Regions from separate parts of the Actinoallomurus bryophytorum genome, predicted to be linked through region 1. Evidence: riboswitches for the same ligand, from Rfam matches in the RefSeq annotation. Region 1 holds a riboswitch; each other region holds the start of a gene.
The links. A riboswitch is a leader RNA that binds a small molecule or an ion and turns the genes downstream of it on or off. The one in region 1 is predicted to bind cobalamin.

Region 1 (10,109 bases):
GTCCGCGAGCTGATCGTCGACATCGACGACGAGACACGGCGGCTCGCGTACGCGGTGGTCGAGGGCGCGCGGGGCGTCACCTACCATCACGCCACGTTCCAGGTCATCGGCGAAGGTGAGCGACGCAGCCGGCTCGTCTGGATCACCGACATCCTGCCGCACACCAGCGCCGAGGGAGCCCGCGCCCGGATCGAGCGGGGTGCACAGGAGATGAAGGAAACGCTGGAGAAAGCCGGTCCTTAGCGGTCCGCCTGTGCGGAGACCACGGCCACACGAGCACCCGGCATCGAGGGGAAACATGGACGAGCAGAGCGTCATCGAATGGTCCGCCGCGGCGTGGCTCAACCCGCCGTTGCATGCGGAGGAGGACGGCGACGCGCTGCTGGTGACCACGCGGCGGGACAGCGACTTCTGGCGTACGACGAGCTACGGCTTCGTCCACGACGACGGGCACGCGCTGCTCACCGCGTTCCCGTCCGGGTCCGCGGTCGAGGTCGGCTTCGTGGCGAACTTCGACGAGCTGTTCGACCAGGCCGGACTCATGATCCGGGTGGACGCGCAGACCTGGATCAAGGCCGGGATCGAGCTCAGCGACGGCCTTCCCCAGCTCGGCGCCGTCGTCACCCACGGACGGTCGGACTGGTCGGTGGCGCCCGTGCCGGAGTGGGCCGGGCGCCGGGTCACCGTACGCGCGAGCCGGGCCGGCGACGCGGTGACGGTACGGGCACGCTGCGAGGACGAACCCTGGCGGATGGTACGGCTGGCGCCCCTCGACCCGGATGCCACCGCGGCGGCCGGACCGTTCTGCTGCTCACCGACGCGCGAGGGCCTGACCGTCCGCTTCACACGCTTCACCAGCGGCCCCGCTGACCAGGCCCTGCACGCCTGACCAGTCGCTCGGCAACTCCGCCACTTCCACGCAGTCGCCCTGCGTGCCATCACTCGTCCAACTGCTCTTTCGCCATGCCGGGGAGGTCATCTGAAGGTCTCCATCAGTTCCTGGATCAGACGGCGAGAGGAGTCTAGGGGCTCTGCCACGGCCCCGATCCGTTCGAACCTCGTCTCGAGTCCGGCCACCTCGGACGCCTCCGGTACCAGTCTGCCCCCGTTGAGCGCCTCGACGTAGGCCACCATCCCCTCCTTGAGCGTCACGATCTTGAAGGGGCCGTCCAGACCGAAGTTGGCACCTGCGGTGTTGGGAACCACTCGCAGGGTCACGTTCGGCAACTCCGAGAGTTCCAGCAGCCGAGCGAGCTGATCTCGCATGACCTCCTTGCCACCGACATGAACCAGCAGAGCGGTCTCCGCGAGTAAGACCCACACGTCGGGCGGGTCCTTCCTCGTCAGCAGGTTCTGCCGGGTCATCCGCGCATTCACGGCACCCTCCACGTCCGGCCATCGACCGGCCGTCAGGACAGCCCTGGCGTACTCGGGCGTCTGGAGCAGGGCAGGTACCAGTTGTCCGGCGTAGATCTTCATCACGGAGGCGCGGACCTCCGCCTCGGTGAAGGACTTGAACCAGTTGGGGTCGTGGCCGAGGCGCGCGTAGTACAGCAGCACGCCGAACAGGCCGCCCGTCCTCCACGCCTCGTCCACCTGGGCGGCCTGGGCGTCGGTGAGCTTCGCCTCGGCGTTCTCCAGTCGGGAAATCGACGAGCGCGCGCAGTTGAGCAGGTCGGCCAGCGCGCCGCCCGACGCACCTTGCTGCATCCGGTGAAACCGCAGCAGGTAGGCCATGAACGCCCACAGCGACGATCGCGGGTCGGGGGACTCGTTGATGTTCATCGGCACAGGCTCCTGGGCGGGGAAGTTCCAGAAATTCCTGGGAATAGTGACACACAATGGCGCGCCGGTGATGCTGGTCCACGAAAGAACGCCATTCGACGATGCGACATATACGGACAGGAGTCCCATTTCACATGCCGGCGCAAAGCGATCCCTATGACGCCCCGGCGATACGGGCGTTCGGGATCATGCTGAAGAAGATGCGGGACGCCGCCGAACTCACCCAGAAGGAATTCGGGGAGACGCTGGGTTACAGCCCGCAGTTCATCGGCCAGATCGAGAGCGCGAGAAACATCCCGTCCAAGACGTTCGCCCAGGACCTCGACACGTACTTCAAAATCGACGGGCTGTTCCTCGAACTCTGGCATCTCATCAAGGACGCGCGCCGCCTGGGGATGTCACCGGCCGGCTTCTCCAAGTACGTGGAGCTGGAGCGGAGCGCCACCACGATCCGTATCTTCGAGTCGCGCTTCGTCCCTGTGCTCTTCCTTACCGGCGACGACGCGGGTGTTCTCGACCGCCCGAATCCGCCGCACGTGTTCCTCGTCATCGACGAAGAGGCGTTATGGCGAGCAGAAGGACCGCGCGAAGGCCGGTTCGCCCATCTGCTGCGGCTCACCGAGCGGCCCGAAATATGCCTCCAGGTGCTGGCGCACGACACCGATTACCCGCCGGCGCACTCCGGGAGTTTCACCGTTTTAGGATTCGACGGCGACAGCGATGTCGTCTACATCGAATCCGCCGGACTGGGCAGCCTGTTCGACACGCCTTCCGCCGTGAAAAGCTGCGTGATGCGCTTCGACCTGCTCCGGGGCCACGCTTACTCGGTCACCGAATCCCGAGCCATCCTGGAGAGAGCGGCCCACTCGCCGGATTCGAGGTCGCCCTCCAACTGATGCCCAGCGTCCTAAGAGAATGACGGGGTATCGGGCCCTCCAGCGGGACGGTGGTCAGGTCGGGACGCAGATGGCCGGCGTCACCGGTCGAGATGGCCACGGCCTGCCCGGCAGCGATGATCTCGTACGTGTCCTCGACGGCCTCGACAAGGGGGCCGTCGGGCGCGCGGCGTCCGTCGGGCCGAGGGTCGACACGCCAGAAGGCGCTCCAGATCGGGTCGGATCTGCGCACCCGGGGCAGGGGCTCGTCGGCGATGTCGTCCAGCGTGACCGACTCCTTGCCTGCCAGGCGGTGCTCGCGTGACAGCACCACCACGCGAGGCTCGTCGTGGAGGACGGTGACGTGCAGGTGGTCCGTCGCGAACGGCATGCGTGCCACCACCGCGTCCACACGGCGGTCCAGCAGCGTCTCGGCGAGCGGCAGGAAGACTTCGCCCACCGGGGTCAGACGGCTGCCCCGAGGCGTGCGGTCCAGCAGACGGGTGCCCAGTTGCTGTTCAAGGCGGTGGATCTGGCGGCTCAGCTCGGCCCCAAGGGCGTGCGGGTCAACGCCATCGTGCCCGGTCCGACCGCCACCGAGCTGAACACGGCGCAGATGCCGATATGGGAACAGCTGACCGCGAGCAGCTACCCCGCCCGGCGCCCCGGCACCGCGGCGGAGATCGCCGATGCCGTGGTCTTCCTCGCCGGCGACGAGGCGTCCTACATTCACCGCGTGCTGCTGCCCGTCGACGGCGGTGCCCTGACCCGCTGACCTCTCGCCGCCCGTCACCTCGCGCCCACGGCTCAGCTCTCACTCGCCCGCTTCGAGGTCGCCCTCCAGCTGAAGGTAGGTCTGCTTGAGCCGGTCGAGGGTCTCCGGGTCGGGCTCGGCCCACAGCTCGCGGTCGGCGGCCTCCAGGAGGCGTTCGGTGATGCCGCGCAGCGCCCAGGGGTTCGACCGCTCCATGAACTCACGGTTCTCGGCGTCGAAGACGTACTCCTCGGCGAGCTTCTCGTACATCCAGTCGTCGACCACGCCCGCCGTCGCGTCGTAGCCGAACAGGTAGTCGACGGTCGCGGCCAGCTCGAAGGCGCCCTTGTACCCGTGGCGGCGCATCGCGGCGATCCAGCGCGGGTTCACGACGCGGGCACGGAACACCCGGTGGGTCTCCTCGCCGAGCGTCCGCGTCTTGACCTGGTCCGGGAGCGCGGAGTCGCCGACGTACGCGGCGGGGCTGCGGCCGGTCAGCGTGCGGACCATGGCGACCATGCCGCCGTGGTACTGGAAGTAGTCGTCGGAGTCGACGATGTCGTGCTCGCGGGTGTCCTGATTCTTGGCCGCGACCGCGATGCGACGGAACGCCGCCTCCATGTCCGTACGTGCCTCGCGGCCGTCCAACCCGCGGCCGTACGCGTAGCCGCCCCACACGGCGTACACCTCGGCGAGGTCGCCGTCGTCGCGCCAGTTGCGCGAGTCGATCAGCGGCAGCAGGCCGGCGCCGTACGCGCCCGGTTTGGAGCCGAAGATCCGGCTCGTCGCACGACGCCAGTCGCCGTGCTGGGCCGCGTCCTCCAGCGCGTGCGCCCGCAGGTGGTTGTCCGGCTCGTCGAGCTCGGCGACGGCCGCGATCGCGTCGTCCATGAGCGAGATGACGTGCGGGAACGCGTCACGGAAGAAGCCGGAGATGCGCAGCGTCACGTCGACGCGCGGACGTCCGAGTTCCTCGCGGGCGATGATCTCAAAACCGGTCACGCGCCGGGACGCCTCGTCCCAGACCGGGCGTACGCCGATCAGCGCGAGCACCTCGGCGATGTCGTCGCCCTGGGTGCGCATCGCCGAGGTGCCCCAGACGGTGAGGCCGACGCTGCGCGGGTACTCGCCGGTGTCGGCGAGGTGGCGCTGGAGGAGTGAGTCGGCGAGGGAGACCCCGACGTCCCAGGAGTTGCGGGACGGGATCGCCTTCGGGTCCACGGAGTAGAAGTTACGGCCGGTCGGCAGGACGTTGACGAGGCCGCGCGTCGGCGAGCCGGACGGTCCCGCCGGGACGTACCCGCCGTCGAGGGCGTGGAGTACCGCGTCGATCTCGCCGGACGTCGCCGCCAGGCGCGGCACCACCTCGTCGGCCGCGAACTCCAGCAGGCGTTCGACCTCCGGCACCGCCGACCCGAGCACCTCGGCGCAGACGGCCGGTGCCTTAGATGCGTCCCAGCCGAGCGTCTCCATGCCGACGACGAGCCGCCGCGCGACGGCCTCGAGCAGGTCGATCACGTCGGAGGCGGTACGCGCCGGGCCATCGGCGATCTCGGCGAGCCCGCCCGCGTTCGCCTCCGCTCCGGGGGTGGCGAGCAGGGTCTTCTCGTCCAGGCCGTACCGCGCGGCGATGGCCGCACGCAGGCCCGGCAGCGCGCCGTGCCGCCCGGCCCAGACCTGGGTGGCCCGCAGCACCGCGAGGACGAGGTTGACCCGCTGTTCGGGATCGGGCGCGTCGCCGAGGATGTGCAGCCCGTCCCGGATCTGCACGTCCTTGATCTCGCACAGGTAGCCGTCGACGTGCAGGACGAACTCGTCGAACGCGGTCGCGTCGGGCTGGTCGTCGATGTGCAGGTCGTGGTGCAGCTGGGCGGCCTCGATCAGGGTCCAGATCTGCGCGCGCACGGCGGGCAACTTGGTCGGGTCGAGCGCCTGCACCGTGGCGTACTCGTCCAGGAGCTGTTCGAGCTTGGCCAGGTCCCCGTACGTGTCGGCGCGCGCCATCGGCGGCACCATGTGGTCCACGATGGTCGCGTGCCCGCGGCGCTTGGCCTGGGTGCCCTCGCCCGGGTCGTTGACGATGAACGGGTAGACGAGCGGCAGGTCGCCGAGGACCGCGTCGGGGGCGCACTCCGCGGACAGGCCGAGGCCCTTTCCGGGCAGCCATTCGAGAGTGCCGTGCTTGCCGAGGTGGACGACGGCGTCGGCGCCGAAGGTCCCGTCGAGCCAGCGGTAGGCGGCCAGGTAGTGGTGCGAGGGCGGCAGGTCGGGGTCGTGGTAGATCGCGACCGGGTTCTCGCCGAACCCGCGCGGCGGCTGGATCATCAGCAGCACGTTGCCGAAGCGCAGCGACGCCAGCACGATGTCGTCGCCATCGGTGTACAGCTCGCCCGGCGGCTCGCCCCAGTGCCGCCGTACGCCCTCGCGCAGGGAGTCCGGCAGCGCCGCGAACCATCGCTCGTAGTCCGCCAGCGGCACCCGCGCGGGCGCGGCGCGCAACTGCTCCTCGGTCAGCCACTCCACGTCGTGACCGCCCGCCGCGATCAGTGTGTGGATGAGCTTGTCGCCGTCGGTCGGATGGTCGCCGACCTGGTAGCCGGCCTCCTTCAGCGCCGCCAGCAGGCGTACCGCCGAGACCGGCGTGTCCAGGCCGACCGCGTTGCCGACGCGTGCGTGCTTGGTCGGGTACGACGACAGCACGATCGCCAGCTTCCGGTCGGCGGGCGGCGTGTGCCGCAGCCGCGCGTGGCGTACGGCGATGCCGGCGACGCGGGCGGCGCGTTCGGGGTCGGCGGCGTACACCGGGATGCCGTCGGGGCCCTCCTCCTTGAAGGAGAACGGCACCGAGATCAGGCGGCCGTCGAACTCGGGGATGGCGACCTGCATGGCCGCGTCCATCGGTGACAGCGCCGCGTCCGAGGCGTCCCAGACCTCCCGCGACGTGGTCAGGCACATTCCCTGGATGACCGGGACGTCCAGAGTGGCCAGGGCGCCCGCGTCCCAGCCGTCCTCGGCCGACGCACCTGCCGCGAGCACCGTGACCACGACGGTGTCGGCGCGGCCGAGGAGCTCCATCAGGCCCTCGTCGGCGGCGCGCAGCGAGCCGCAGAAGACCGGCAGGGCGTTGCCGCCCGCCGCCTCGATCCGCTCGCAGAGGGTGTCGACGAACGCGGTGTTGCCGGACAGCTCGTGGGCGCGGTAGAAGACCACGCCCACGGTCGGCCGCCCCTCGCGTACGACGGGGTCGCCGTGCACGCCGTACGCGGGCATCGCCTGCGGCGGCGCCCAGGGCTCCTCGTCGCCGGGTGACAGCATCCCGGCCAGGAAGCGCGCCAGCTCGCGCAGGTTGCCGACGCCGCCCTCGCGCAGGTAGTCCAGGGCCTCGGTGGCGACGCCGGACGGCACGGTGGACAGGGCCATCAGCTCGGCGTCCGGGCTCGCCTCGCCGCCCAGCGCGACGAGTGGCAGGCCACGTCGCCGCAGGTCCTCGACGCCCTCGCGCCAGGTGCTGAGGCCGCCGAGGAGCCGCAGGACCACGGCGTCGACGCCCTCGCACAGCGCGTCCAGGTCGGCGACGCCGAGGCGGGCCGGGTTACCGGTCGCGTAACCGGCCGAACGAGCCGACAAGAGCTCGGTGTCGGCGGTGGAGAGCAGCAAGACGCGCACGTGTGAGTCCTTCCCTCGGGGGTCCTCGCCCCGGGCCGGGTGCCTATCGCGGACGGCGGGAAGTCTCCTGACTCTCAGGTCATCGCACGGCGGCCCGGACCCCCTCGTGGGGACCGGTACCACCACCCGCGGCCTTCCAGCTCGCCGCCGTGGCCGTATGCGCGGGCTCGCTACCTGATCACAGTTGCGGGACAGCCCCGGAATCGCACCGGGTTCCTTCCCTCGCCGTCGCGGGACAGTCTACGGAGACCAGGGCCCTGCCGATACGTGCCGGATGTCACCCTCCACGGCTACCGTGGGCGCATGAGCGGTACCGGGCTCATCATGGAGCGGGCCGAGGTGACGCCGCCGGCGCACCTGGCGCCGTTCGTCGCGCACTACTCGGGCTACCGCTACGAGGGCCTGCCGCCGGGCACCCACCACGGCCTCCCGTCGCCGTACCTCACGATCGTCATCAGCCTCGGCGCGCCGACCCGTACGACGGTCATGCCCGACCCGCGGCAGGCGCCGGCCGAGTTCGCCGCGCTCCTGGGCGGGATGCACACCCGGGCCGCGCTGATCGAGCACGACGGCAGCCAGTACGGCGTCCAGCTCTCGCTCACTCCCGACGGCGCGAGGTCGCTGCTCGGCATGCCCGCCGGCGAGCTCGCGTCCACGATCGTCCCGCTCGACGGGCTCGCCCACACGCGCATGGGCGAGCTCATCGAGCGCATGGGCGAGGCACACTCGTGGCCCGCCCGCTTCGCCATCCTCAACGAGGTGCTGTCTCGCGACCTCGGCCGGCTGCCGGCGCCTTCGGCCGAGCTGGGCCACGCGTGGCGGCTCCTGACCTCACGCGGTGGCCGCGTCCGCATCGACGACCTCGCACGCGAGGTCGGCTGGAGCCGCCGGCACCTCGGCGAGCGCTTCACCGCGGAGTACGGCCTGAGCCCCAAGGAGGCGGCGCGCGTCATGCGCTTCGAGCGGTCGAAGCTCCTGCTGACGCGGCGCGAACGGCCCGCACTGGCCGCCGTCGCGGCGGCGTGCGGCTACTACGACCAGGCCCATCTGGCGCGCGAGTGGAACTCCTTCATCGGATGTCCGCCGTCGGTCTGGCTGACCGGCGACGACCTCCCATTCATCCAAGACGAGGAGGTGGAGCCTTAGCGACGATAGGGCCATGAGCGATACCAGGATCTGGCCCTCGATCCGCTACTCCGACGCCCACGCCGCGATCCGCTTTCTCATCGACGCGTTCGGGTTCGAACGCGTCGCCGTCTACGAGACCGGCGATCGCGTCGACCACGCCGAGCTCCGCTGGCCTACGGGAGGTGGCGTCATGCTCGGCAGCGCCTCACGCGAGGACAGCTCCATCTCCGGCCTGCCGGCCGGCACCGGCTCGGTCTACGTCGTGACGGACGACCCCGCGACCCTGTTCAAGCGCGCCGTCGCGGCGGGCGCGACCGTCGTCAGGGCGCCGCAGGAGGAGTCGTACGGTCTGGGCTTCACCGTCCGCGACCCCGAAGGGGTCTTCTGGAGCTTCGGCACGTACGCGGGCGCCGGAAGCTGAGCCCGGTCACAGTCAGGGGATGAAGATGTCGGAACGAATCCTTGCCGGCGATCCGTTCGGTGGCCGGCAGCCGACCCAGCACGAACGGATGAGTGGGAAGCCCTGGGACGCGTCGTACCACGACGGCCCCGCGCCCTGGGAGATCGGCGGGCCGCAGCCCGCGATAGCGCGGCTGGTGTACGAAGGCGTGTTCGCCGGAACGGTGCTCGACGCGGGTTGCGGGAGCGGCGACAACACGCTCCACGTCGCCTCCCTGGGCCTGCCGGTGCTGGGCTTCGACGTGGCCGAGACGGCACTGGCGGCCGCTCGGAAGAAGGCCGAGGACCGTGGGATCGAGGTCACGTTCGCCGCCGCCGACGCGTTCCAGCTCTCGCGGTTGGAACGCAGGTTCGACACGGTGCTGGACTGCGGGCTGTTCCACTCCTTCGAGGGCGACGAGCGATCCCGGTACGCGGTGAGCCTGGCGTCGGTGACCGAGCACGGCGGAACCCTTTACGTGCTGTGCTTCAGCGACGACGGTCCCGACACCGGCCCGCACCCGATCAGCCGGGACGACCTGAGAGCGGCGTTCAACCCCGGCAGCGGATGGAACGTCGCCGCCATCGAACCGGACCGGGTACGGACGAGGTACCACGACGAGAACGGCGCACCGGCCTGGCTCGCGACGATCAAACGGGCCTAGACCGCCCTGGCCGGTGCGGGGACGATGACCCTTTTTCATCCTCGGGTGACCTCGTAGCTCTGTAGGACAGCGATGGTCTTGACGAGTGGCCGGCTTTGCCGGGGCTGCAACACAGCTTGCGGAGGAGTCTCCAGGTCTTGATCTGGACATTCGCGCGTTCGCCGGGCCCGCGGAGCTTGGCGTGTGACCGGTTCGCGCAGGATCCCCAGAGGCGGACTGCGGTCAGGCCGTGATCACCGCTGCTCCGCGCGCGGATTAAAAAGGGTCAGTGTATGGCGGCGTTCATCGTGTTGTCGTTGAGTGGGTTGTCTGCGTGTGCTTGGGCTCGGTGGGTGTGGTGGCGCGCCAGTGCTTTTCTGCGGCACGGAGGATGTCGTTGCCGAGTTGTTCGAGGAATCGGCCCGCGGTGGCGAGCCGGGTTCCGACAGCGGTGTCGGTTCCGAAGATGTCGGCGCCGCGCAGGGCGGTGGTGGCGAGTTGCTGGTTGGCGCGGACGCCGACCACCGCGGAGCGAAGGCCCGCGTTTTCGTCGAGGAAGTACCTGTGGCGCCGGCTTTGGCTGTCGCGGCCGCGGCGGATCAGCCCGTGCTGTTGTAGCAGGCCGACCGCGTGCGAGATTGTTGCCGCGCTGACTTGCAGGTGCTGCGCCAGTTCGGCGGCGGTGTAGCTGCCGGTCTCGGAGGTGAACAGGCAGGCCATCACGCTGGCGGCGGTGCGCGGCATGCCGGTCTCGATGATGGCCGCGGTGAGGTCTGCAATGAATGTGGCTGCCGCGCCGGGGTCGGGGCCGCTGCGCTC
Region 2 (10,109 bases), 5.1 Mb from region 1:
CAACCGGCTGCGACGCGACGCGTGGCTCGCCCGTGCGATGGCGGCCGCGCTCTCACCCGAGGAGCGGGACCTGCTGACCCGCGCCGGCGGCCTGATGGAACGCCTCGCCGACCTCACCGAGGAGGGCGTCCCCGGCACCTACGTGCCGGGGACGGGCGACTAGCGGAGCAGGCCGGCGACCTGGGTCATCGCAGTGACATGACGAGCAGCGCCGCCGTCACGGCGGTCTCGACGAGTGCTCCGAGCACGTCGCCGGTGATGCCCCCCAGCCGTCGTACGGCGTGCCGGAGCAGGGCCGCCGACGCCACCAGGCCCGCGAGGACGGCGGCCGCCCCGAGCACGGCGTCCCGTACCCCGCCGCCGGGTCCGGTCAGGGCCGCGAGTGCCCCGGCCGCGGCGGTGAGCACGATGACGGCGACCGCGTCACTGCGGCGTACGGTGCCCGCGACCAGCGCGCCGAGACCGTCCGGCCGGGCGGCGCGCACGCCGGACCGGCAGGCCCAGGTGACCGCGAGCCGTCCCGCCATGGCGGCGACGACGACGGCGGCGACCCGCGTCTCGGCGATCGCGGCGACCTGGATCGCGAGCGTCAGCACCAGCGTGATGACGCCGAACGGCCCGATGTCGGACTTCTTCATGATCGTCAAAGCCTCGGCGGCCGGCTTGCCGCTGCCCAGGCCGTCGGCGAGGTCGGCCAGGCCGTCCAGGTGCAGTCCCCGTGTCAGGAGCGCCATCGCGGCGACCGCCAGGGCCGCGGCCAGCAGCGAGCCGAAGCCCAGCCATCCCGATACGACGAGCACGACCGCGGCCACCCCACCAACGATGAGCCCGGCCACGGGCGCCAGCGTCATCGCCCACCGTGCGGACTCCCTGTCCACCCGCCCCGACCGCACCGGTACGACGGTGAGCAGCGTCACGGCCAATCTGAGCCCGGCCCGCACCGCCGGGTCGGTGCGTTCGCGCCCCGCGTTCACGGCAGGTCCAGAACGCGGCCGGCGACGACGAGGGCGCTCTCCTCGGACTCGGCGGCCAGCCGCTGGTTGAGCCGGCCCAGCATGTCGCGGAACGCCCGGCCCACCGGGGTCTCCGGGACGACGGAGAGCCCGACCTCATCGCTCACCGCCACGACGTGCGCCTCGGTGGACCGCCACGCCTTGACCAGCTCGTCCACCCGCGGCTCGACGGCGCGCGGGTACTCCCACGCGCCCAGCGCGTCGAACATCGCGGTCAGCCAGGTGCCCATGCCGTCGATGAGCAGTGTTCCGGACGCGGTGCGCAGCAGGCCCGCCACGTCGATCGTCTCCGCCGTGTCCCACCACCTCGGCCGGCGCTCGCGGTGCACGGCGATCCGTGCGCGCCAGTCAGGGTCGTCGGCGTGCATCACACCGGTCGCCACGTAGGTCACCTCCGCATGGGCGAGCACTCGATTCTCCGCCTCCTGTGACTTTCCCGACCGCGCACCGCCGAGGATCAGCGTCCGCCAGGGCGCGGCGACCGGCCGCCGCCAGCGTTCGAGCAGCCGTTCGAGCTCGAGTGGGGAGGCGACACGGTGGTCGACCTGCACGGCCTCGATCCGGGTCGCCGAGGTGACCGCGCCGATGTGCCGCAGCCAGCCCAGATGGGACGCGTCGCCGACCAGGTCCAGCAGGACCGCGTCGTACGGGCCCGGGGACGGAGGCCTCGGCCGGGCGCCCGGCCGCGAGGCGAAGAGCACCCGGTGGCCCCGCGGCGTGCGGACCTCGTACCCGCCCGGCACCTCCTGGCGCCGGCACCGGTCCAGCGGCACACCGTCGAGCAGTACGCGAGTGGGCTCCAGCCGGCGCTTGGCGGCCCGCATCCGGGTGCACGAGGAGCACCGGCAGCCGGGCTCGGGCCATCCACCGGGTCCGGCCGTGCCGAGCAGATGGAGCTCTAATACGTCCATGATCGGCTCACCTTCGGCACGACCCGTCCACCGTCATGGACGCCGGAAATCTACGGGGGCCTCGAAGGCGGCCCGGCGGGCGGCGCGCCGCAGCGCCAGCAGCACCGGCCGGCCGGTGACCGCCACCAGCACCGCCGTCGTGACCGCGCGAGGCACGTCGAAACCCAGCGACGTGGCAAGGTCGAACGCCACGAACCGGCCGAGGTTCGCGGTCACCGATGCACCTGGTTCATAAGCGATCGACGTTGATACTCCCGTCGCGAATGGCCATAGCGCCAGATCCTGCAACGAACCATAGATGAACGCGGCCGCCGCGCCATAGCCGGAGAGCATCACGATCTCGCCCCGGCCGCCGAGCCGCGGCAGGCATCCGGCGAAGAACCCCACCCACGCGGCGCCGAGCATCTGGAAGGGCAGCCACGGGCCCATGCCCGCCGTGAGCAGCGCGCTCGCGAACATCGTCACCGATCCGAGCAGGTACCCGAAGCCCCGGCCGAGCACCCGCCCGCCGTGCACCAGGACGAAGAACATCGGCTCGAACCCGGCCACGCCGGTGCCGAGAGGACGCAGTGCCGCCCCGATCGCGCCGAGCACACCGAGAAGGGCCACCGCCTTGGCGTCCACGCCGCCCTCGGAGATCTCCGCGAGCGCCACGAGCAGCAGGAGCGGGAGCAGAGCCACGAACAGCCACGACGCCGGCCCGGACTGGGTGAGCCCCGCCGACGGCGCCACGACGAGGGGCCAGCCGAACGCCACGAGGCCGGCCGCCGACACCAGCCCGACGGCGATCGCCGAGCGCGGGCGCAGCCGCACCGCCGAGACGGACCCGCGGAGCGGGCGCGGCCCGGTCACGCCGGACCCCGCAGGGCGGCGGTGGCCTGGGCGACGGTCAGCAGCGGCAGCGGCGCGAACACCTTGCTCATCTGGGGCGCGAACGCGGGGGAGGAGACCAGGACCTCATCGGCCGGGCCGTCCGCGACTACCTCGCCCTCGGCGATCACCACCGCGCGGGTGGCGACCTCGGCGGCCAGCTCGACGTCGTGGGTGGCGAGCACGATGGCGTGGCCGCCTGTGGCCAGCTCGCCGAGGATCTCCACCAGCCGTGTCTTGGCCGTGTAATCGAGGCCTCGGGTGGGCTCGTCGAGCAGGACCAGGGGAGGCCGTCCGGCCAGGATGACGGACAGGGCCAGGGACAGCCGGCCGCCCTCGGACAGGTCGCGTGGGTGCGTGCCGTCCGCGACGTCCGGCGCGAGGCGTTCGAACAGGGCCCGGCAGGTCCCCTGCGGTGCGGCCAGGTCGCGGTCCGCGGCGCGGCACTCCGCCCCGACCGTGTCGGCGTAAAGCAGGTCGGCGGGGTCCTGCGGCACCAGGCCCGCGCGGCGGACGATCTCGCGGGCGCGCAGTTCGTGCGGCGCCGCGCCGAGCACGTCGACGTGGCCTCCGGCCGGCCGCACCAGCCCCACCAGGGCGGCGAGCAGGGAGGACTTGCCCGCGCCGTTGCGGCCCATGAGGGCGACGACCTCGCCTCGCGTGACGGCGAGGTCGACGCCCCGAAGCGCCGGCACCGTCCCGTACCGGACCTCGAGCCGCCGCAGGCGGGCGACGGCGGGCCCGGCCGGAGGGTGTGTCCGGCGATCCCGGCCGTTTCCCCCGCGCTCCGCGGGCGGCTCGTCCTTTCGGCTCTCACCCGGCCCGGCCGGAGGGACGGCGGCGCGGTCGCGCATCGGAGCGGCGGCGCGACGGGCGTCACGTACCGAAAGCGGCAACGGCGACCAGCCCGCGGCACGCCCGAGCCGGACCACCGGCGGCGCCACCGGGGACTCGGCCATGATCATCGCGGCCGGGCCGTACGCGACCGGGCCGCCGTCGCCGGGGAGCAGGACGACGCTGTCGGCGAGGTGGACGACGCGTTCGAGGCGATGCTCGGCCAGGACGACGGTCAGCCCGAGATCGTGCACGAGCCGCTGGAGGATGGCCAGCACGTCCTCGGCGCCGACCGGGTCGAGCGCGGAGGTGGGCTCGTCCAGCACGAGCACCCGCGGATGCGCGGTCAGCACCGACCCGATCGCCACTCGCTGCGCCTGCCCGCCGGAGAGCGTGGCGAGCGGCCGGTCGCGGACGCCCTCCAGGCCCAGCAGGTCCAGGGTCTCCTCGACGCGGCGCCGCATCACCGCGGGAGCCAGGCCGAGCGACTCCATCCCGTAGGCGAGTTCCTCCTCGACCCGGTCGGTGACGAAGCCGGCGCGGGGATCCTGGCCCACGTACCCGACGACGTCCGCGAGGTCGCGCGGCGGATGGTCACGGGTGTCACGGCCGGCCACGGTGAGGCGGCCGGCCAGGATTCCGCCGGTGAAGTGGGGGACCAGCCCGTTGACCGCGCGCAGCAGCGTCGACTTGCCGGTCCCGGTACGGCCCACGACGAGGCAGAGCTCACCCTCGTCGATCTCCAGGTCGACCTCGGCGAGCACCGGCGGCGCCTCCTCGGCGTAGCGGAAGCCGACCCGCTCGAACCGGATCACGTCCTGTCCCCGCCGGGCACGCGTCGCAGCGGCAGGAGCGCCACGACGAGGGCGAGCAGCAGCGCGGCGGCCGTCAGCGGCGGCGGGCCGGTTCCGTACCCGTGCGTCCCGCTCGCGACCGCCGCCGCCAGACCGCACGCCGAGACGAGCCACTCCGGCCATCTCCACGGGTCCGGGCGGTAGCGCGTACGCGGCGAGCGGCGGCCGCCGAGCCACAGACCCGCGATCGCCGCGGCCAGCCCGAGGACGAGCGGCGGGGCGCCGAGGACGGCCGGCGAGCCGCCGCCCAGCAGGCCGTAGAGCCCGGCGCACACGGCGAGCAGCCCGGCGAGCGTCAGCGCGGCCGTGGCGCGGCGCAGCGCGGGCGGGACCGGAGAGGTCCGGCCGTAGCCGCGTGAGTCCATCGCCGCCGCGAGCTCGACCGACCGCTCCAGCGCGCCCTCGATGACCGGCATGACGAGCCCGCGCACGGCCCGCAGCCCGCGGTCCGGACGGCCGCGCAGCCGGTGCGCCGCCCGTACGCGCCGTACGTGTGTCACCGCCTGCGGCGCGAACGTCATCGCCACCACGACCGCGACCCCCATCTCGTACAGCGCGCCGGGCACCGCCTTCAGCAGCCGGCTGGGGCTGGCCAGGGCGTTGGCGGCGCCCAGGCAGACGAGTACGGCGGCCAGGCGCAGTCCGTCGTAGAGGCCGGAGAGCAGGCCGTGGGCGGTCACCGGGCCGCCGATCCGGGTGCCCGCCAGCCACGACGGCAGCGTCACCGACGGAAGCGTGAACAGCGCGGGCCCGGTGGCCTGCGCGGCGAACACCACCCAGAAGACGACGCGGATGACGACCACCACCAGGCCCAGGCGCAGGAACACCGCGTAGGAGCCCGCCCATGCCTCACCGGAGCGCCGCACGGCCACGACCAGGCCGGTGGCGGCCACGACCATCAGCAGGAGCAGCGGGCTGGCGGTACGGGTGGCCGCTGTGGCGAGACCGAGTGCCCACAGCCACCAGGCGCCCGGGTGCAGGTGCCGTCCGGCACTCACCCGCGCCCCCGCCGGGCGGGCGCCCTCACTGGCCGGTGCGGCGCCGCAGGGCCACCATGCTGCCGCCGGCGGCGAGCACGAGGACCACGCCGATGCCGACCGTAAGCGCGGTCGAGCCGGCGTCCTTCTTCTTCGCCGCGGGGGACGAGGGGGTGGCCGCCGGAGCGGCCGGGGCACAGGGCCCGAACGCGTCGATGGCGCAGATCAGGCCTGACTTGTCCGCCTTCGGCGTGGCCACCTTGGCGAGGACGTCCGAGCCCGTGGCACTCTGCGGCACGACCGCGCAGGACGTCTTGGCGGCGGGCGGCGTGGCGCCGGCGGGCGCGTCGGCCGGTTCGCCGTAGTCGATGACGACCGCGACCCGCTTGTCGCCTGCCCGCGCGGCGGTGGACCCGCAGATCTTCGCGAAGGCGGGCTCGGCGCGCGGAGGTGTGCCGGTGTCGCCGCTCGACCGGGCGAACCGCCAGCCTTCGACGGCGCCCTCCTTGGGATGCGCGGAGGCCGGGCCGGTCTTGGCGAAGGCCCAGTCCGAGCCGCTCGCCTGCCAGTAACCCCAGAACGCGGTGGCATCCGCCGTCGCCGGGGCGGCGAAAGCGAGAGTCGCCCCGACGACAAGGGCCGACACAACGCCGGATCGCTTGAGCATGGGCGCCTTTCTGGTGCTCTGCGAGGTCCCGGCGGAACGGGCGCACCGCGAGCACGCGCCCGGACTCCACCCGCAGACCACGACGGATTTCAGAGCCACACGGGGAGTATCCGTCGGATACGCCCCAGCGCCGGCGCGGGCATCCCGGCTCGCCTGCGGGCGGATGCCCGCCGGTCCACGGTTGCGGGTCAGCGCCGGATTCGAACCGGCTTTCCCCACGTCGGCGCGTGTGCTGCTGCCGATGAGTTGACCACGGACGCTGAGACCTCGTCAAAACGGCTCAGACCGGTAATCTGACGCATCGTGAGCCAATCCCCCGGCGGCCCGCCGCCCGAAGGCCCGGAGCCCCCGGATGATCCGCCGCCCGGCGCCCCCCGGCCAGAGCAAGGCCCCGCGACCGAGGAGTGGCAGCCGCCACACCCCGCGTCTCCGGCGCCGTCCCCGTACGGACCTCCTCCCCAGTACGGACCCCCGCAGGGACCGCCCCCTCAGGGGCCGCCTCCCGGGTACGGTCCCTCGCCGTACGGGGCGCCGCCGCCCGGTGCACCCCCGTACGGGCAGCAGCCGTACCCGCCGCAGTACGGACAGCCGCCTTATGGGCAGCCTCCGTACGGGCAGCCGTACGGGCAGCCCGTCCCCACCCGCAGGCGCCGGGGGCTGGTAATCGGCCTGGTCGCCGGGTTCCTCGTCCTGGCGGTCTGCGTCGCGGTCACCGCCGTGCTCGTCTCGCGCGACAAGTCGCTCGGCAAGCCGGCCCCCCTGCCCAGCGGCGTCACGGCCGAGGTGTCCTCGGTCGGGACCGTGACCATGGCGAAGCCCGGGGTCACCGTCCCGCTCGTCGACGTCTACGAGGACTTCCAGTGCCCGATCTGCAAGGAGTTCCACCGGGTCAACGACGTGACGCTCAAGAACCTCGCCGGGGAGGGGCGGGCGAAGATCGTCTACCACCCGATCGTGATCTTCACCAGTGAGCCGCTGTCGGGGAACTCGGTACGCGCGTCGGCCGCGGCGCACTGCATCACCGACGGGGCGCGGTGGCTGGCCTTCCAGGACCAGCTCTTCCTCCACCAGCCGCCGGAGGGGTCGGTCGGCTTCAGCACCACCGACCTGGTGTCCTACGGCCGGAGCGCGGGAATCGACGACTCGGGGTTCGGGTCGTGCGTGCGGAGCCAGCGGTACGCGGCAGAGGTGAGACAGACGAGCCAGACGGCGATCTCGGGTGGCGTGTTCGGCACGCCGACGGTGAACGTGGGCGGCGTGGCGCTGCCCTCGAGTGAGACGCTGACGGCCGAAGGATTGCGCAACGCGATCATCGCGGCCGGGTGAGGCCGCGGCTACTGCGGACACAGAGGAGACCAATGCCCTGGAGCTGGCGCTACGAGAAGGCCGACGGATCGGTGACCGAGGCCCCCGACCTCGGAGACGAGACGTGGACCACACAGGCGGACGCCGAGTCGTGGGTGGGGGAGAACTGGCGGAGCCTGGTCGAGGCCGGCGTCGACCAGGTCAGCCTGCTCGAGGACGGCCGCAAGGTGTACGGCCCGATGAGCCTGCACCCGCCCGAGGGGTGAGGCGCCCGCCACCGGCGCGCGGGACGGGCCCCACCCCCTGCCCGAGGGGGTGGCCCGCCCGCGGGTGCCATCTGCCCGAGTGGGGCGCCAGCCTGCGGTCGTCGGGGTACGCATCGCGGCGGGCTCCTATCCGGCGGTCCGGTCGGCGCCAGGCGACGCGTCCCTGATCGTCTGAGGCTCGCCGGTCACCACCTCGCCGGCGGTTTTCGCCGTCGTCGGCCCGGTCGGCGGTCGTGGCGGTACGCGTCGTGGCGGGCCACGTCGCGGTTCGGTCGCCCTCAGTGACGTGGGGCTGATCGTCTCGGGCCGCCCATCACCACCTCGGCGGCTGCCGCCACCGTCGGCCCGGCCGGCGGTCGTGGCGGTACGCGTCGTGGCGGGCCACCGGTCGCCTGTCCGGGACCGCGTCGCGGTTCGGGCGGCCTCCAGTGACGTGTCGCTGATCGTCTGAGGCTCGCCCGTCACCACCTCGCCGGCGGCTTTCGCCGTCGTCGGCCGGGACACGGTTCGGCGATGGCGAATCCGGGTCCTGTCCAGGGCGTACTCTGACTTTGTGGCCACACCGCTTCCGCGGTGGTGCCAGGGGGACTGGGACCGGCCTGGAGAAGATGGGCCCGCCGGACCGGTGAGCCAGAGCAGGAGCCGACGCGCGGTCTCGGTGGGCCTGCGCGTCCTCATCACCGCCGCCGCCTACTACGGAGCCGCCGAACTCGGACTCCGGCTCGCCGCCGTGCACGGCCACATCGCTCCGCTGTGGCTGCCGATCGGCGTCGCGGTCGTGTCCCTTCTGCTGTTCGGAGGCTGGACCGGTCCGGGCATCACGCTCGCCGCGTTCGCCGTCAACCTGCCCCTCGGGCCCTCGGTACCCGTCGTCGCGATGATCGCGCTGGGCAACACGGCCGCCCCGGTGTGCGCCTACCTCCTGCTCCGGCGGGCCGGCTTTCACCTCGGGCTGAATCGGCTGCGTGACGCCTTGGCGCTGATCTTCCTGGCCGCCTTCGGCAGCATGCTGATCAGTGCGACGGTCGGCAGCACGGCGCTGTTCTTCGGGGGTGCGGTGCCGACCGGGCAGTACTGGCAGACCTGGTCGGTGTGGTGGACCGGCGACGCGATGGGCGTCCTTGTGATCGTCCCGTTCTTGCTGGTGCTGCGCACCGCCCGCGCCCGTGACCTGCGCCCCGCCCGCTGGCTCGAACTGGCCGTACTCCTCGGGAGCACGCTCCTCATCGCGGCCGTGGTGACCACGATCCCCTACGAACTGCTGTTCCTCGTCTTCCCTCCGCTGATCTGGGCCGCGCTGCGGTTCGAGCACACCGGAGCCGCGCCGTGCGTCCTGATCGTCGCGCTGGTGGCGGCCGTCGCGGCGACGCGGGGGTACGGTCCGTTCGCCCACCACGGCGTCTTCGGCCGGCTTGTCGTCCTGCAGACCTACAACAGCGCGGTCGCGCTGACCGCGCTCCTGCTCGCCACGATGGTCAGCGAGCGTAACTCCGCCAGGCTGACGATCGACCGCGTGGCCGCCGACCTCAGCAAGATGACCGACGATCTCGAACGCGGGCAGAAAACGCTCAAGGGCATGGTCCTGGACCTGGTGCGCGCCCAGCACACCCCACGTGACGGCGAACCGCCGGCGTGACCCGCACGGAGCGGTGAGCGACCGATCGCACGGTCACGCCGGCGGCCGGGTCAGGACCGCTTGGCCGGGCTGGTGGTCTTGGCCGGGTCGCGCTCGATGAACGGCTCGAGGACGTCGTCGATGCGCTTCAGCACCTCCGGGGCGAGCCGTACCCCCGCCGCGCGTACGTTGTCGCGCACCTGCTCGGGCCGGGTGGCGCCGATGATCGCGGACGAGACGCCGGGGTTCTGCAGCACCCACGCGACCGCGAGCTGGGCCATCGACAGGCCCGCCTCGTCGGCGACCGGGAGAAGGTCCTGCACCCGCGTGAGGAGGTCCTCCCGCATGTGGCGCGAGATGAAGTTCGCACCGCTCTTCTCGTCGGTCGCGCGCGAGCCGGCCGGCGGCGCCTGACCGGGCAGGTACTTGCCGGTGAGCACGCCCTGGGCGATCGGGGAGAACACGACCTGGCCGATGCCCTCCTGCTGCGACAGCGGCACGACCTCGGACTCGATGACGCGCCACAGCATGTTGTACTGCGGCTGGTTGGACACGATCCGGTCCAGCCCCATCTCGTCAGCGATCTTCACCGCGCGGGCGATCTCCTCGGCACGCCACTCCGACACGCCGACATAGAGGACCTTGCCCTGGCGTACGAGATCGTCGAAGGCCCGCAGCGTCTCCTCGAGCGGCGTCTCGTGGTCGAAACGGTGCGCCTGGTACACGTCGACGTAGTCGGTCCGCAGCCGCCGCAGCGAGCCATGGACCGACTCGAAGATGTGCTTGCGCGACAGGCC
Region 3 (10,109 bases), 2.5 Mb from region 1:
GTACGCGAGAACCCGGCGATAGTGCCGGTCGTAGAGGGCGGTGAACCGTTCTTCGGGATCGTTCACACCAAGAAGTCCCTCCCAACGCGCCTCGTTCACAACTCTTCGCGAGAGAACCCCCGACCGGCTCAAGCGCGGGCCTGTGCCACTCGCCTCCACGCACCCTGGGGCGGGTCGACCTCCCGATGTAATGTGGGCGATGTCCCTTATTCCAATTTCGGCTGGCCCCTGGGCTCTGTGGTGGGCATCTGGTCCCTACGCCCCACGCTGCGAAGACGACTGCGGCACGGTCTGGACGCCGCGACGACCTTCGTACGGGCGAACTGCCCCGACTCCACCAGGACCCGGCTTCGCACGGCCCTGGCGAAACAAGAAGCGCTGCGACGCGTGGCGATGCTCGTGGCGCATGGTACGACGCCGCCCTCGGAGACCTTCTGGGTCGTATGCCGCGAGCTCGGTGGTCTCCTCGACGCGGACTACGCCGCCATTGCCCGTTTTGAGCCCGAGCGCATGATGTGCCACCTGGCCGAATGGAACGACCCGAGTGTCCCCGCGATGGGCGTGCCGTTCGGGGGACGCTGGCCGATGGGCGACACCGCCGCCGCCGCGGTGTACGAGACCGGCCGGTCGGCCCGCCGCGCGTCGGGGTCGACCGCCGGCGAACTCGGGGAATGGCTCAGGTCACATGGGGTCAGTCAGGTGGTGTCCTGCCCGGTCATCGTGCACAACCGCCTCTGGGGCGAATTGGCGCTGCGGTTCCTCGGCTCGCGGCCGGCGCCGGCGGACACCGAGAGGCGGATGGGGGACTTCGTCGAGCTCGTCGCCTGCACCATCGCGCAGGCGGAGTACCGTGCGGAACTCATCGCCTCACGAGCCCGCCTGGTCACGGCGGCCGACGCGGCGCAGCGCCGTATCGAACGTGACCTGCACGACGGAGCACAGCAACGCCTCATCGCGCTCGGGCTCTACTTGCGGGAGGCGGAGACGAACGCCTCGGACGAGAACGAGGCGCTCCGGCGGTCACTCTCGAGCGCGGCCAAGTGCCAGTCGGACGTCGTCGCCCAGATCCAGCAGATCTCCTGCGGCATCTACCCCACGACCCTGACGCAGATGGGGCTCAAGGGGGCGATCAAATCCCTCGTGCGCCACTGCCCCGTACGCACCGACCTCCACATCCGCATCGACCGGCGACTGCCCGAGCCGGCCGAGATCACCGTCTACTACGTCGTCTCCGAGGTGCTGGCGAACGTACTCAAACACGCGAACGCCTCCGTCGTGCACATCGACCTGGTGGCCACGAGCGGGGACGATCTTCGGCTCACGATCCGCGACGACGGCGTCGGCGGCGCCGACCTGCGGCGCGGCACGGGCCTGATCGGTCTCCAGGACCGGGTGGACACCGTCGGGGGCACGATGGAGGTGTCCAGCCCGGTCGGCGGCGGTACGTCGGTCGTCGTCGGCATCCCGTCTTCCGCCCTCGATGATCCTCAAGGCCGTCCGTAGACCGGGCCCGCACGGTTCCGGTCTCAGAAGGTCTCGTCGAGGCTGACGGTCCCTTCGACGGCGACCTGGTAGGCCGAGACGCGGCGTTCGAAGAAGTTGGACAGTTCCTGCACGTCCTGCAGCTCCATGAACGCGAACGGGTTGGCGGTGCCGTACCGGATCGGCAGGCCCAGCCGGGCCAGCCGCTGGTCCGCGACGTTCTCCAGGTAGGCGCGCATGTCGGTGGCGGTCATGCCGGGCAGTCCCTCGCCGCACAGGTCGCGGGCGAAGGCCAGCTCGGCCTCGACCGCCTCCTCCAGCATCCGCGTGACCTGCGCGGTCAGGTCGTCGTCGAACAGGTCCGGCTCCTCGGCCCGTACGGTGTCCACGACGCTGAACGCGAACTCCATGTGCATCGACTCGTCGCGGAAGACCCAGTTGGTCCCCGAGGCGAGGCCGCCCAGCAGACCGCGGGAGCGCAGCCAGTACACGTAGGCGAAGGCGCCGTAGAAGAACAGGCCCTCGATGCAGGCCGCGAAGCAGACCAGGTTGAGCAGGAACGCCCGCCGGTCCTCCCGGCTGTGCAGCCGGTCCATCGCGCCGAGGGAGTCGATCCAGCGGAAGCAGAACTCGGCCTTGTCCCGGATGGAGGGGATGTTCTCCACGGCGGCGAACGCCCTGACCCGCTCGTCATGGTCGGGCAGGTAGGTGTCGAGCAGGGTCAGGTAGAACTGAACGTGCACGGCCTCCTCGTACAGCTGCCGGGACAGGTACAACCGGGCCTCGGGCGCGTTGAGGTGGGTGTAGAGGTTCAGCACCAGGTTGTTGGCGACGATGGTGTCGCCGGTCGCGAAGAAGGCCACCAGCCGGTTGACCAGGTGCACCTCGCCGGGCGTGAGGCGGGCCAGGTCGGCGAGGTCGGAGTGCAGGTCGACTTCCTCGACCGTCCAGGTGTTGCGGATCGCGGCGCGGAACCGGTCGTAGAAGGCCGGGTAGCGCATCGGGCGCAGCGTCAGGTCCATACCGGGGTCGAGCAGGCTCATTGGCACGCCTCGCAGGTCTCGGGGTTCTCCAGGGAGCACGCCACGGCGTCGGCGGCGGGCGTGACGGTGGTCTGGGTGATGCGGGTGGCCGGACGCGAACGCAGGTAATAGGTCGTCTTCAGACCCGACCGCCACGCGTAGGCGTACATCGAGGACAGCTTCCCGATGGTCGGGGCGGCCATGAACAGGTTCAGCGACTGGGACTGGTCGACGTACGGCGTGCGCGCGGCGGCCAGGTCGATCAGCGCCTTCTGCGGCAGCTCCCATGCGGTGCGGTAAAGCGTGCGCAGGTCGGCGGGCAGTTCCGCGACGCCGGCCACGGAGCCGTCGGCGCGTTTGATCGCGTCGCGGACGCGCGGCGTCCACAGCCCGCGCTTCTTCAGGTCCGCGACCAGGTAGGTGTTGATCTGCAGGAACTCCCCCGACAGCGTCTCGCGCTTGAAGACGTTGGACACCTGCGGCTCGATGCACTCGAAACAGCCGGCGATCGAGGCGATGGTCGCCGTCGGCGCGATCGCCACCAGCAGCGAGTTCCGCAGCCCGGCCTCACCGATACGCGTGCGCAGTGCCTCCCACTCGGCGGCGTGCACCGGCGTGGCGTCCGGCCAGTGGTCCGGGTGCAGCACGCCGCGGGCGGCACGTGTCCGGTCATAGGAGGGGTGCGGGCCGTTCGCGGCCGCCAGCGCCGCCGACTCGCCGTACGCGGCCAGCGCGATCTCCTCGGCGATGCGCGTGGACAGCTCCAGGGCCTCGGGCGAGTCGAACGCCAGCCGCAGCCGGAAGAACACGTCGGCCAGGCCCATCACGCCCAGGCCGACCGGGCGCCACCGCCGGTTGGCCGCGGCCGCCTCCGGCGTGGGATAGAAACCGCGGTCGATGGTGCGGTCCAGGAACCGCACGGCCGTACGGGCCGTGGCACGCAGCCGCGTCCAGTCCAGCCCGTCGTCGGTCACGTGCGCGGCGAGGTTGATCGAGCCGAGGTTGCACACCGCGGTCTCGGCGTCGCCGGTGACCTCCAGGATCTCGGTGCACAGGTTGGACAGGTGCACGACGTTGCCGGGCTCGGCGGTCTGGTTGCAGGCACGGTTGGCGGCGTCCTTGAACGTCATCCACCCGTTGCCGGTCTGCGCGAGGGTGCGCATCATCGCGCCGTACAGTTGCCGCGCGGGGACCTGGCGCACGAACCGGCCGTCGGCCTCGGCCCCGCGGTAGGCCGCGTCGAACTCCTCTCCCCACAGGTCGGCCAGCTCGGGCACCTGCTTGGGGTCGAACAGCGACCAGGTCGCGTCGGCCTCGACGCGGCGCATGAACTCATCCGGCACCCAGTTGGCCAGGTTGAGGTTGTGCGTACGCCGGGCGTCCTCCCCCGTGTTGTCCCGCAGTTCGAGGAACTCCTCGACGTCGGCGTGCCACGGCTCGAGATAGACGCACGCCGCGCCCTTGCGCCGCCCGCCCTGGTTGACCGCCGCGACGCTGGCGTCGAGCGTACGCAGCCACGGCACGATGCCGTTGGAGTGCCCGTTCGTGCCGCGGATCAGCGAGCCTCGGCTGCGTACGCGGGTCCAGGAGATCCCGATGCCGCCGGCGTACTTGCTGAGGCGCGCGACCTGCCCGTACCGCTCGTAGATCGCCTCCAGCTCGTCGCGCGGCGAGTCCAGCAGGAAGCACGAGGACAGCTGCGGGCGGGCGGCGCCCGAGTTGAACAGGGTGGGCGAGCTGGGCAGGTACGCGAGGCGCGACATCAGCCCGTACAGCTCCGCGGCCTCGGCGACGGTCTCGGCCAGCCCGCACGCCACGCGCAGGAAGAAGAACTGCGGGCGTTCCAGCACCCGCCGCGTCACCGGGTGCCGCAGCAGGTAACGGTCATGGACGGTCCGCAGCCCGAAGTAGGTGAACCGGTCGTCGGCGTCATGGTCGGCCAGCGCGTCCAGGGCCGGCGCGTTGCGGGCCACGAACGCGGCGGTCTCGTCATTGAGCAGACCCTGCGCATGTGCCGCCGCGACCGAAGCGCCGAACGTCAACGGGCCCGTCTCGCCGGCGATCAGCCGGGCCAGCAACCGGGCCGCCACCGTGGAGTAGGCGGGCTCGGCGACCACCAGAGCAGCGGCCTGCCGTACGGCCTCGGCCAGATCACCGGTGAGGCCGATACGCCTCGGATCGGTGTCCGGCAGCCCGGCGCAGGCGCGCTCGACCTCGGCTTTGAGCGCGGGTTCGGCGCTGGTGATGGTGGTGTGCGGCGCGATGAGCTGTTGTGTCACGTGCTCTCTCCCTCGCGAGCTTCACCTCACGAAAGGCGCGCACGGAGAACACGACCCCGCCGCCGGCCCTCCCGCGAGGCCTGGACGACCGCGCGCTCCCGCGCACGGGTCACTGGCAGGTCTTCGGACTCGCGGGCGCCACACCCCGGATCGGGTGTGTCCTACTGGCCGTCGCTTCCCAGGCCGGGGCCCAGTGCTGTTGACGGCGGTCGTTCCTGCTCACCGCTGCGGGGCAGTCCCGGACTCACACCGGGTTCCCTCTTACGACACCCGCCACACGAGGCGCGGGTGCACCAGCAACACCGAGAACCATACATGTAGTGGCCACCCGGAGGTAGGACTACAAGATGTTGCGTGTGTCGCGGCCGAGGAGAGCCCTGAACCGCATGACGAATCCCCGCTCCGGAGGACCGGAGCGGGGACGGTGTGGCGGTTCGTCAGGCCGTGACCGGCTCGGGTGCGGTGCCGGGCGCCTGCGCGGTCTCGGCGAACAGCCGCTCGGCCAGGGGTGCGAAGCACAGGCCGATCGCCGCCCACAGGATGGCCTGCGCGGCCACCGAGTAGAAGCGGAAATTGAACAGCACGTCCGCCGGGAAGCCCGGGTAGACGATGCGGCCCTGGGGGTCCTTCAGCGGCAGGGGTGTCTCGGTGGGATGCCTGCCGAACTGCTCGACGTTGGCGTGCAGATGCCCGAGCGAGGGCAGCAGCGCCATCACGATCCCTATCGCGACCGCGCACGCCAGCGCGGCGAGCAGGGTCGCGTTCCAGTTCCCGAATCGCGGTTTGAGCCGCTGGCCCAGCCAGACCGCCAGCACCAGGAAGGCGATCGAGCTCACGACCATCACCAGATACAGGCCGCTCCGATCGCGGATGGTCTCCTCATGGCCGATGGCGGGCGGGTTGGCCGGGTACTTGATGAACGGGATCAGGTAGAACCCCAGGAACCCGCCGAGCGCGACCAGCAGCGCCAGGTTCCGTGGCCGCAGCTTCCCGGTACGGCCGCAGGCCAGGGCATAGGCGACCGCGTACAGACCGCCCATCGCCGCACCGAACGCGATCATGCCCACGCCGATGCCGACGTTGGCCTGGATCGTCCGGCTGAACAGGTCCGGTCCGGCCGTCTCAGCGGTCAGACCGGCCGCCTTGTCCAGGACGGCCTGGGCGGCATCACGACCGCTCTCATAATCGATGGCCCGCTGGATCTGCGGCTCGGCGAAGATCCTGGCGAAAACGAACGCCAGGAGTCCTCCGATCGCCCCGACCAGCAGCCCACGCACGATGAATCGCCGTTCCACGGCTACTCCTCAGTCTCTGATCGGATCAGTGGCAGGGGAAGCCGAGGAAGTGCCGGGCGTCGTGGACGAACTCGTGGATGTACATGCTGTTGCCGAACACCGAGGTCGCACCCTGGTCGACGCCGATGAAGTAGTAGGCGGCCAGGCACAACGCGACGGTGCCGAACAGCCACAGGGCCGCCCGGGTGCCGGGCAGCACGACGGGCGTGGTGCGGGTGGTGGGCAGCGTGGACATGCTCATGTCAATGCCTCCTCAGGGATCCTGCGTCCCTCGTACGGGTGGAGCGCGATCGACAGTGGAGGGTCTGACTCTCCATCCCCGCGGGGATGGAACACAGTGGCGCGACCGCCCGGCTTTTCACCGGCTTCCTCCGACCGTCGCTTTCGTCCGGATCGTACGGCCACGTCTCCTCGCGGTCAACGTCACAGCAGGCCACGCCGCAGGTGGCCCGTGCCCGGCGAGGTCCGTACCTGCCGGGCGAGAGCGGCCACATGCTCGGGGGGTGTGGTCTTGACGATGCCGTGTCCGAGGTTGAACACGAACGGGCCGCCGCTGAGCGCGTTCAGGATGCGGTCTGTCTCCGCGTGGAGTGCGGGCCCGCCTGCGACCAGGAGCTGGGGGTCGAGGTTGCCCTGCACGCATCGGCCGAGCTCGTGCTGCACCTTCTGTGCGGCCCACTCCACAGGCACCGTCGAGTCGAGCCCGACGCAGTCCACGCCGGTCGCCTCGGCGAAGCCGTTGTAGGCAAGCCCCGCGCCGCGCGGAAAGGCGATGATGGGAACACGCGGATGCTTCGCCTTCAGCGCCGCGACGATGGCGGCGACCGGCGTGACGCACCAACGCCGGAACAGCGGGTCGGGGAGTATTCCGGCCCAGCTCTCGAACAGCTGGATCGCTTCGGCACCGGCCTGGATCTGACGGTCCAGGAACTCGATGGTGGCCGCCGTGAGCAGGTCGATCAGGGGTTGGAACCCGTCTGGATCGCGCAGCGCCCACTGCTTGACGACGGAGTGCTCTGAGGCGCCGGCGCCGCGCCCTTCGACCATGTAGGTCGCGACCGTCCACGGCGCACCGGCATAGCCGATCAACGTGACCTCGTCGGGCAGCGCGCGAGTGAGTCGTCTGACGGTCTCATAGATCGGGGCCAGTTGTTCGTGCAGACGGGACGCGCTCAAAATCTCGGTGATGTCCGAAGCCGAACGGATCGGGGGCGTGAGGACGGGGCCGTCACCGACCCGGTACTCCAGGGTCTGCCCCAACGCCGCCGCGATCTGGGGAAGGTCCGCGAACAGGATCGCGGCGTCGAGCGTGAAGCGCCGGAGCGGTTGCAAGGTGACCTCGACCGCGTGCTCGGGCGAATTGCACAGCCCCACCATCCCGCCCGCGGCCTCGCGGACGTCGTGGTACTCCGGCAGATAGCGCCCGGCCTGCCGCATGAGCCAGATCGGTGGCCGCTCGGTGCGCTCGCCCGCGAGCGCGCGCAACAGCAGCTTCTTCGGCCGCGCCTCGCCCGCCACGTGATCGACGTCCGGCTCTTCCCGCATATCGACGCCCACGCTCTTCCGTCCTGCCCAGACACGCGGGCCCGGCCAGCCCGATCGGCACACGCACCCCCTACAAGTGAAGGTGCGCGACCAACCTACCCACGCCCACCGTCATGACCACGCCGACCCCGGCCGTCGGGTCGGCGTGGCGAGGTAGTCGCCGTGCTCCAGGTCGTCGAGCAGCGACGGGTGGGTGGGCGACCAGCCGAGCAGCTCCTGCGTGTGAGAGCTGGAGACGGGTGCGTCGAAGCCGTAGACGACGGCCATGAACGGGCTGACGAAGTGCGTGGCGGCCTCGTCCGGGGTCAGCGAGACCGCGGGCAGATCGAGGCCTCGAGCGATCGTCTCCGCGACGCTCTTCAGGGTGACTCCGCTTTCGGCCGCTCCGTGCAGCACGCTGCCCGCAGGAGCCTTCTCCAGTGCCAGGCGGAACAAGACCGCCGCGTCGAGCCGGTGTACCGCAGGCCACCGGTTGCCACCGGTTGCCACCGTCGCCGACGTAGGCCGACATCCCGCTCTTTCGTGCGGTGGCGATGAGCATGCCGACGAAGCCGTGGTCCCGGGGGCCGTGGACGGTAGGAGCGAGCCGGACCACGGAGCTGTACCGGGAACGCGGATTCGACCAGACCACCACGGCTGAGATCGCCGCCCGGGCCGGCGTCAACGAGCGCACGTTCTTCCGGCACTTCCCGGACAAGCGAGAGGTGCTCTTCGACGGCCAGGCCGCCGTGCGCGCCGCACTGGTGGAGGCGGTGGCCGAGTCGCCCGATGGTCTGCGGCCATTCGAAATACTGCTCTGCGCCTTCCGTAAGGCCGGACGGATCCTCGAGGAGAACCGCCCGTTCTCCGAGCCACGACTGGAAGTCATCGCCGTGACGCCGGCGCTGCGCGAACGCGAGTTGGCCAAGGCCGCGTCGCTCACCGAAGCCCTGACCCAGGCGCTGCGGCAGCGCGATGTTGACGACCGGCTGGCGGGCCTGGCCGCGCAGACCGGCTGGGCCGTCTTCCACCAGGCGGTCCAGGCCTGGATCGATGACCCCTCACATAGCCTGGACGCGCATCTCTCCCGGACCTTCGAGGATCTGCGCACCCTCTCCGCGGCCGTCCCGTCGACGAAGGCCTGCCCCGGAAGCTGATACGGCGCCGGCGGCGGGCACAGGAACCGGTCGAGAAAGGTGGCTCTTCTCATGCATCAGGTCGGAATCCGCCGCAGGGCTGACACCGCGGCCGGCGGGAATCCTGGTGTTATGCGAGAGTCGGCGCGGGGTGGAGCGTCGAGCCGCGCAGGTGTGCGGCGTCCTGGCTCGGTGGGACGCCGAACCGGCGGCGGTATTCGCGGCTGAACTGTGACGGGCTGTCGTAGCCGACGCGGTAGCCGATCCCGGTGACGTCGCCCGGATGCGTGGCGAGCAGGAGCCGGGCCTCCTGCAGCCGGATCTGTTTCTGGAACTGGATCGGGCTCATCGCGGTCACGGCGTGGAAGTTGCGGTAGAACGCCGACAGGCTCATCCCGCAGAGCCGCGCCAGGTCCTCCACGCGGAAGGACTGCGGGTAGTGCTCGCGGATCCACCGGACCGCTCGGGCGATGTGGGTGAGGCTGCTGTCGGCGAGGCCCAGATGGCGGACGACGGCGCCCTGCTCGCCGGCGATGAGCCGCCAGAGGATCTCCCGTTTGATCATCGGTGCGAGCACCGTCATGTCGCGTGGCCGGTCGAGCAGACGCAGCAGCCGGATCACCGCGTCGACGAGTTCGCCGGGCGCGTCACTGACGGCCATGCCGGACGGCGCCCCGCCGCCGGCGGGCGGGAGGTCTCCGGGGTCCGCCTCCAGCAGCAGCTCGGCGATGGCGGCCGGGTGCAGGGTGAGCCCGAAGCCCAGTGCAGGCCGCTCGGGGCCGGCCTCGGTGTAGTGACCGGTGATCGGCAGGTCGACCGACGCGACGAGGTACTGCCCGGCGCGGTACTCGTACACGCGGTCGCCCAGCGCGATCCGTTTCGCGCCCTGCGCTATCAGCGCCAGGACCGTCCCCGACATCGCCGGCGACGGCGCGGTCGCCTGCTCGACCTTGGAGACCAGGACGCCGTCGATGGCGGTGGTCGCGTCGGATCGGGCATGGCGGGCGAGCAGGGTACGCAGCTCATCAAGGTCCACGACCCGATTGAAGCACCGGCCGATAGTCGCCACAACGGGAGGATCAGGCAAGAGTCAAGGTCCTCATTCCAACGTTTCCGCTGGTGGCGATGTTTTATATCGAGTTGTCGATATCCCCGGAGCGCAAGACCGCTCAGGCCTCCAGAAAGGCCTTCAGCGCGTTCGCCAGCAGGAACGGATCGTCCGCGCCGCACAGCTCACGTGCCGAGTGCATGGACAGCATCGGTACGCCCACGTCCACCGTGGTGATGCCGTACCGGGCCGCCGTGATCGGGCCGATCGTCGTGCCACACGGCATCGCGTTGTTGGAGACGAACTCCTGGAGCGGCACACCG

Region 2: linked by a shared signal. The riboswitch ahead of FB559_RS01105 (SCO2322 family protein) and the one ahead of cobN (cobaltochelatase subunit CobN) in region 1 are both predicted to bind cobalamin.
Region 3: linked by a shared signal. The riboswitch ahead of FB559_RS13290 (ribonucleoside-diphosphate reductase subunit alpha) and the one ahead of cobN (cobaltochelatase subunit CobN) in region 1 are both predicted to bind cobalamin.

Annotation. Positions count from the first base shown of each region.
Region 1 covers NZ_VFOZ01000001.1:5,352,507-5,362,615, reverse strand. The annotation lists gene FB559_RS25175 (SRPBCC family protein) at 1-243, shown strand, start outside; gene FB559_RS25170 (DUF1349 domain-containing protein) at 299-889, shown strand; gene FB559_RS44105 (helix-turn-helix domain-containing protein) at 976-1,914, opposite strand; gene FB559_RS25160 (helix-turn-helix domain-containing protein) at 1,974-2,681, shown strand; gene FB559_RS25155 (LysR substrate-binding domain-containing protein) at 2,614-3,120, opposite strand; gene FB559_RS25150 (SDR family oxidoreductase) at 3,172-3,435, shown strand; gene cobN (cobaltochelatase subunit CobN) at 3,475-7,080, opposite strand; cobalamin riboswitch at 7,141-7,299, opposite strand; gene FB559_RS25140 (helix-turn-helix domain-containing protein) at 7,384-8,226, shown strand; gene FB559_RS25135 (VOC family protein) at 8,240-8,629, shown strand; gene FB559_RS25130 (class I SAM-dependent methyltransferase) at 8,655-9,311, shown strand; partial or broken gene FB559_RS45745 (IS5/IS1182 family transposase) at 9,347-9,507, opposite strand; gene FB559_RS45740 (GbsR/MarR family transcriptional regulator) at 9,594-10,109, opposite strand, start outside.
Region 2 covers NZ_VFOZ01000001.1:223,001-233,109, reverse strand. The annotation lists gene FB559_RS01135 (MarR family winged helix-turn-helix transcriptional regulator) at 1-163, shown strand, start outside; gene FB559_RS01130 (adenosylcobinamide-GDP ribazoletransferase) at 186-974, opposite strand; gene FB559_RS01125 (bifunctional adenosylcobinamide kinase/adenosylcobinamide-phosphate guanylyltransferase) at 971-1,924, opposite strand; gene FB559_RS01120 (ECF transporter S component) at 1,958-2,776, opposite strand; gene FB559_RS01115 (ABC transporter ATP-binding protein) at 2,773-4,443, opposite strand; gene FB559_RS01110 (energy-coupling factor transporter transmembrane component T) at 4,440-5,480, opposite strand; gene FB559_RS01105 (SCO2322 family protein) at 5,506-6,126, opposite strand; cobalamin riboswitch at 6,244-6,403, opposite strand; gene FB559_RS46045 (DsbA family protein) at 6,430-7,452, shown strand; gene FB559_RS01095 (hypothetical protein) at 7,485-7,697, shown strand; gene FB559_RS01090 (MASE1 domain-containing protein) at 8,323-9,333, shown strand; gene FB559_RS01085 (aldo/keto reductase family protein) at 9,384-10,109, opposite strand, start outside.
Region 3 covers NZ_VFOZ01000001.1:2,827,400-2,837,508, forward strand. The annotation lists gene FB559_RS13275 (RNA polymerase sigma factor) at 1-66, opposite strand, end outside; gene FB559_RS13280 (GAF domain-containing sensor histidine kinase) at 241-1,503, shown strand; gene FB559_RS13285 (ribonucleotide-diphosphate reductase subunit beta) at 1,527-2,525, opposite strand; gene FB559_RS13290 (ribonucleoside-diphosphate reductase subunit alpha) at 2,522-4,783, opposite strand; cobalamin riboswitch at 4,881-5,096, opposite strand; gene FB559_RS13295 (CbtA family protein) at 5,221-6,078, opposite strand; gene FB559_RS13300 (CbtB domain-containing protein) at 6,104-6,319, opposite strand; gene hemE (uroporphyrinogen decarboxylase) at 6,502-7,635, opposite strand; gene FB559_RS13310 (Rossmann-fold NAD(P)-binding domain-containing protein) at 7,735-8,112, opposite strand; gene FB559_RS13315 (TetR/AcrR family transcriptional regulator) at 8,157-8,759, shown strand; gene FB559_RS13320 (AraC family transcriptional regulator) at 8,869-9,774, opposite strand; gene FB559_RS13325 (M18 family aminopeptidase) at 9,908-10,109, opposite strand, start outside.